Regions from separate parts of the Paenibacillus azoreducens genome, predicted to be linked through region 1. Evidence: riboswitches for the same ligand, from Rfam matches in the RefSeq annotation. Region 1 holds a riboswitch; the other holds the start of a gene.
What was found. Region 1 has a riboswitch for S-adenosylmethionine ahead of L6442_RS07255 (methionine ABC transporter ATP-binding protein). Riboswitches for the same ligand answer to the same signal wherever they lie in the genome.
Positions count from the first base shown of each region.

Region 2: linked by a shared signal. The riboswitch ahead of metA (homoserine O-acetyltransferase MetA) and the one ahead of L6442_RS07255 (methionine ABC transporter ATP-binding protein) in region 1 are both predicted to bind S-adenosylmethionine.

Region 1 covers NZ_AP025343.1:1,710,893-1,714,312, forward strand. The annotation lists gene L6442_RS07245 (COX15/CtaA family protein) at 1-487, shown strand, start outside; gene L6442_RS07250 (Cthe_2314 family HEPN domain-containing protein) at 519-1,238, shown strand; SAM riboswitch class I at 1,328-1,465, shown strand; gene L6442_RS07255 (methionine ABC transporter ATP-binding protein) at 1,599-2,609, shown strand; gene L6442_RS07260 (methionine ABC transporter permease) at 2,609-3,277, shown strand.
Region 2 covers NZ_AP025343.1:5,764,602-5,768,021, reverse strand. The annotation lists gene corA (magnesium/cobalt transporter CorA) at 1-625, opposite strand, end outside; SAM riboswitch class I at 1,093-1,215, shown strand; gene metA (homoserine O-acetyltransferase MetA) at 1,329-2,264, shown strand; gene L6442_RS25500 (aminotransferase class I/II-fold pyridoxal phosphate-dependent enzyme) at 2,304-3,420, shown strand, end outside.

The sequences.
Region 1 (3,420 bases):
GTCCGTCACTCCGGCGTTCCGCAATTTCGTCTGGGCAGTCACGATTTACTCCTACATTGTGGTATACGTCGGCGCCTATGTCAGCCATACTAGCTCTGCTGGTGGATGTTCCGGCTGGCCGCTGTGCAACGGAAAGATCATACCTGAACTTACAGGCAGCGTCGGTGTCGCGTTTATCCATCGCCTGGCAGCCCTGGTTCTGTTGATTGTAGTGGCGATCATGGCCCATTACGCCTACTGGATGCATCGAAACAGCCGCGAGCTTCGGACTCTTGGAATCGCTGCCGTAACCTTATGTTTGCTGCAGGTATTTAGCGGTGCCGGCATCGTCTATACACTTAGCAAACCTGAGCTGTATATTTTTGCCGCACTATTCCATAATCTGCTTATTTCCTCGTTGTTCGGCGTACTTTGCTACCTGAGTGTAAGAGTGTGGCAGCTCGGGAAAGAGCCTGCCGAACAGTTGAAAACCGCCTCGAATGTTTAAATATACCATTTTACTGCCGGGAGAGAGGCCGATGCTGCGAACATTGCTTGGAGAAATGCCCCGTCAAAATAACGGGCTGTTGGGGGAAGCCATTCAAACGATGTATCAAACGATTCAGCTGCTGCAGACGGAAATGAAGAAAAACGCAGACCCTAGCCATGATTTTCGCAGATTGGAAATATGGACGCGCGGACTTGTCTCCTCGCTGGACGAGCTTGAACAAAGCTGGTATGCGGCCTGTTTTTTTCGCAAATCGGTCAAGGCGGGGTATGTGGATGATATGACTCCCCGGGAGCAAGAGGAATATGCCAGATACGTCTATTTTTACAAGAACGGCTTCATCCGTGTTTTTTCGGTATTGGATAAGCTCGGGACCGTATTAAACGATCTATACGATTTGAATACGTCCAAAGTCAAAGCGCATTATTCGTATTTCACCGTCCTGAGACAGTTTCATTATCTCAAGCATCATCCGAAACTGGCTGACGAGCTGTCCGTCATCAAAAACGAGTACCGCGGCGTGATGAATGTACTGCGCAAGCGGCGGAATGCGGAAATCCATTATATGAATGCGGAAATGCAGGATGATTTATGGCAGCGGCATCAAGGCCTGAACAACAAAGTGGAGCTGGAGGATCTGGATCAGCATCTGGATGATCTGAAGCGGGGACTCGATATGGTTTGCAAATCTTTGCTCGCCTCTTTTCGTTACACGAATGAACTGTGGTCGCGAAAAGGGATGAAGACGTAAACCTGTTCAACAATTTTCCTTTTGACAAGTCGGGCAAAAGTGATTATACTGAATCACATGAAAATATAACAATTAATTGCATACATTTTTTCTTATCGAGAGAGGCGGAGGGACAGGCCCGATGAAGCCCGGCAACCGATTTCGGAGCGGCAATAACCCGAGTTCTGAAATGACATGGTGCTAATTCCTACAACTGCAGGCAAAGACTGCAGATTGGCAGATGAGAAAGGAAGCGACTTCACATAAGAAGAGCCCTTTTGAATTTTGTCAAGAGGGCTCTTTTATTTTGTCTATTTCCGGACGGAAAGAAAGATATAATAGAAGCCATAGCGTAAAGAATCAAGAAAGGAGAGCTTCGGTTTGATTGAATTGAAACAGGTAACAAAGAAATACGGTAAAGGAGCTAAAACGACAGAAGCTTTATCCGGCCTGAATTTGTCGATTCGAAAAGGTGAGATTTTCGGCGTGATCGGACATTCCGGCGCTGGCAAAAGTACGCTGATCCGCTGCATGAACTTGCTGGAGCGGCCGACTTCGGGAGAAGTTTGGGTGGATGGAGTGGATCTGACGAAACTGAACAAACAGCAGCTTCAAAATAAACGCAGATCCATCGGCATGATTTTTCAGCATTTTAACCTGTTGAGCTCGGCGACCGTTTACGATAATATTGCATTCCCTCTGCAGTTGGCCCATGTCCAGAAAGAAAAGATTGCCGCGAAAGTGAATGAACTGCTGCAGCTGGTTGGGCTTGAGGCACACCGCGACAAGTACCCGGCGCAGCTGTCCGGTGGACAGAAGCAGCGTGTCGGCATTGCCCGCGCATTGGCCAGCGACCCGCAGGTGCTTTTATGCGATGAGGCGACTTCTGCTTTGGATCCGCAGACGACGGATTCGATTCTGAAGCTGCTCCTCGACATCAATCAAAAGTTCCATTTGACCATCGTCCTTATAACGCATGAAATGCATGTCATCCAGAGCATCTGCGACCGGGTGGCGGTCATTCACCAGGGGGGAATCGTCGAAGAGGGGGCGGTGACGGAAGTGTTTTTGAAGCCGCAGCATCCCGTGACCAGGGAGTTCATCCTTGGCGAAGCAGGGGAGTCGGCACAGCTTGCGCTGCAAGCACCGCATGACGCTTCATCCCGTCTTTGCAAGCTGACCTTCTTGGGCGCTAAGACGTATGACTCGATTTTGTCCAGAACGGCCAGACAAACCGGCGTAGACTTCGCCATATTGCAGGGGACCATCTCCAAGATCAAAGACATCCCTTACGGCCAACTGATCGTCCGCCTGGAAGGGGATCCCGGCCAGATTGAGCAAACCATTCGCCAGGTTGCAGCCGAAGGTTTGGACGTGGAGGTGTGGGACTGATGTGGGGATTTGATTTTTCGCAGCTGGATTGGAATGAAATCGGTACGGCGAGCGTCGATACCTTGAAAATGCTTGGCGCTTCGGCCATTTTCACATTCATCCTCGGGTTGCCGCTGGGCGTGCTGTTGTACCAGACTTCACGGTCTTCAACCGGATGGGTGCGCGTGGTATATACCGTATTATCGGTGATCGTGAATATTCTGAGATCCGTGCCGTTCATTATCCTGATCGTGGCGCTCATTCCACTCACGGTGTCGATCGTCGGGGTTTCCTACGGGGTACTCGGAACGATCCCGCCGCTGGTCATCGGGGCCGCGCCGTTTTTCGCCAGACTGGTGGAAACTTCGCTGCGCGAGGTGGACCGGGGCGTTCTGGAAGCCGCGCAATCCATGGGCGCTTCAACCTGGCAGGTCATCATGAAGGTGCTGCTGCCTGAGGCAAGACCGGGCCTGCTTGCAGGCATTACGATTACGGTCGTGACGCTGGTTTCCTACACCGCGATGTCCGGCATGGTCGGCGGGGGCGGCCTGGGGGATTTGGCGATCCGCTATGGATATTACCGTTATCAGAAGGAAGTCATGATTATTTCCGTATTGTTTATGATCATTCTGGTGCAGGTGCTGCAGATGGCGGGCGACCGGTTCGTCAAGCATTTTACGCGCAAGTGATCGCATGATGAAAGGCAATGCCATCCGGGATTTCGGATGTTCATAGGAAAGCTTCGCTCAGGCATGATTTTCCCTACAGAAAATAGTCATGCGCGAAGTTTTTCATAAATAAATCTTATTAAACTGATGAACTTAAGGGGGAT
Region 2 (3,420 bases), 3.3 Mb from region 1:
TTTGCAGCTGATCATCAATGAGCCGCAGATCTCTTTTGTTGAGCGTGTTAATCAATTCTTTTTGCGGCCCCAACACTTTTTTCAGCCACAAAATTTCACTTCGCAGCCCGATAATTTCATTCAAATGCGATTTTTTGGTGTGCATCAAAATATCTTCTTCCAGCTTCTCGATCTTGGCTTCGATCCGGTCGCCTACCGTAAAGTAGTTGTCTACAACGAGGTCGATCAGCAGATACAAAAAGCGGTCCGGAGTACTGACTTCCTGTTCCCATAAAATGGGTTTCAAGCTGCGAAGCTCATGGATCTTCTGTTTGGTCACCGTAATGATAAAGTGGCGGCCCAAAAAGACGTTAAGCGAACGCAGGAAAATTTCCTCGTCATCAAAACGGATGGAATTTACAACGATAAAATAGTGATTTTCGTAGATTTCGATTTTGGGACGTTGTTCTTCTTCGCTAAGGCAGTCTTCCACGGCCAAATCATGCAGGGAAAACAGCGGCTGCAATAGCGCAAGGTCGTCCACGTCGGCATCGATCCAATAGAATCCTTCGGGCGGGGCTGTCATGGTAGTTTGGATGTCGTCAATCGGGCTGAAAACGCCCGCATTCACCAACCGGATTTTCATCTGATCTTCACTCCTCCATCCCCTTCATGCCCGGCATGTCAGGGAAAGCTTTATTTAAAGCACAGGAAAGAAATCAGCATGGCCGGTGAGAATTTCGGAAGAATTAAACGGGGAACCCGTTAGACAAAGTCAGCGAAAAACTTCCCTGTGCGAGCAAGCTGATTTCAGTTCTATGCGATTGTGTTGAATTGGACTTCAGCTTCGGGCTCGGGTCGCCTTCCATCTTACATGTCACCTCTGTCATATGGGTTTTCAAACACTTGTCTAGTATACGCCGAGCCATCTGACCTTTCAAGCAGAAAATAGACGGCTCCTGCGCCTGTTTTAGTGTATGACAAAGGCTGGAAGTACACCTGAAAATAATCGGTTCAAAGTTTTTTCACGGGCTCTTGACGAAGGATGTGATTATGATTTAAAGTATTGATCAAGAATTACAAAAGATTTTAAATAAAACTTCATACAGCGAAATCTTATCAAGAGCAGGTGGAGGGACTAGCCCGATGAAACCCGGCAACCGGCGTGCGAGCGCACGGTGCTAATTCTTGCAGGAAGCAGCTGCGACAAGCGGATGTTTTTCTGACAGATGAGAGAGGCGTATAAATTAACGATAATGACCTTTCTCTATCCGGGAGAGGTCATTTTTGTTTGATGTGCACCTTGCTCCCCGAATGATTTTCGCCACCTAAAAAAGGAGTGTTGAATCATGCCGATTAAAATTCCGGACGCGCTGCCGGCAAAAGAGATTCTTAGCGGAGAAAATATTTTCGTTATGGATGACAGCAAGGCGTACCATCAGGATATCCGTCCGCTGCGGATTGCCATTCTGAACATCATGCCTACCAAGGAAACCGCGGAAACCCAGCTTTTGCGCTTGCTTGGCAACTCGCCTCTGCAGGTTGACATCACGCTGCTGCATCCAAGCTCGCATACGTCCAAGAATACGTCCCAGGAGCATTTGCAGGCATTTTACAAGACGTTTGACGAAGTGCGGCACCGCCGGTTCGACGGCATGGTTATTACCGGAGCTCCGGTTGAGCGGCTTGATTTTAAAGATGTGACCTATTGGGATGAACTTGGTGAAATCATGGCTTGGTCCAAAACCAACGTCACTTCGACGCTGCATATATGTTGGGCTTCACAGGCGGGACTGTATTATCATTTCGGCGTGCCGAAGTGGGATTTGGAGAAAAAATGCTTCGGCGTATTTCCGTTCACAGTCAACCGGCAAAATGTCAAGCTTCTCCGCGGCTTCGACGAAATTTTCTATGTGCCCCATTCCCGTCACACCGAGGTCCGGCGCGAGGACATCGAAAAAATCGACGAACTCGAAATTCTGACCGAATCCGGGGAAGCGGGCGTAGATCTGGTGGCTACCAAGGATGGCAAACAGATTTTTGTGTCAGGTCACTTCGAATACGATCCTTATTCTTTGAAATGGGAATACGAGCGCGACATTGCCAAGGGAATGGAAATGGAGATTCCGAAGAACTATTATCCAGACAATGATCCAAGCAGGATTCCGCCGGCGGTATGGCGCGCCCATGCCAACTTATTATTCTCAAATTGGCTGAATTACTATGTATACCAAGAAACGCCTTACGACATTGGAGAAATAATGGAAGTGTGGCCGCAGATCTGACGTATGATCATATCCAGGGAAAACATGGGGGAGAGCAAGATGGAGAAGAAACCATTAAATATCGAAAGCAGGCTTGCGCAGATCGGTTCAATGGAAGATCCGGTAACCGGAGCGGTGAATTTCCCGATTTATCAGGCGACGGCATTCCGGCATCCGAAGCTGGGGCAAAGCACAGGATTTGATTATGCGCGTACAAAAAGCCCAACCCGCAGTGTACTGGAGAAAGCGGCTGCAGAGCTTGAATCGGGGGATGCAGGATTTGCCTGTAGTTCCGGCATGGCTGCATTGCAGACGATTTTTTCGCTGTTTGCGCAGGGGGATCACTTGATCGTTTCGTTAGATCTGTATGGAGGCACGTACAGACTGCTTGAAAGAGTACTTTCGAAATTCGGAGTCAGCGCAAGTTATATTGATACAAATGATCTTGATGAGCTGGAAAAATCGCGCCGTCCGGAAACAAAGGCCGTTTTTATTGAAACGCCTACCAATCCGTTGATGATGATCACCGATATTGAGAAGGTGGCAGCATGGGCCAAGCGGCATCAACTGTTGACCATTGTGGACAACACGCTCCTTACGCCGTTCTTTCAGCGTCCGATAGAGCTTGGGGCTGACATCGTCATTCATAGCGCAACCAAATATTTGGGCGGACATAACGATGTATTGGCAGGTTTGATCGTAACCAAAGGCAAGGAGCTGTCGGAGGAGATGTTCTTTTTGCATAACTCCATTGGAGCCGTGTTGGGGGCAAGCGATTCTTACCAACTGATGCGGGGGATGAAGACGCTGGCATTACGGATGGAGCGTCATGAATCGAATGCCAAAGCCATCGCCGAGTTTCTGAAGACGCATCCCGCAGTCGCCGAAGTATTTCATCCGGCATTCCCGGAACATCCGGGGCATGAAATTCAAAAGAAGCAATCCAACGGAAATACGGGGATTTTCTCCTTTAAAGTCAAGGATGCCCGTTATGTGGAACCGGTTCTCCGAAATATCGAGCTGATTGCTTTTGCCGAAAGTTTGGGCGGCGTTGAGTCTCTGATGACCTATCCGACTGTCCAGACCCATGCGGACATACCGGAGGAGATCCGCAAAAAGGTAGGCGTGGATGACCGCCTGCTGCGTTTCTCGGTAGGTATTGAGCATATCGACGATT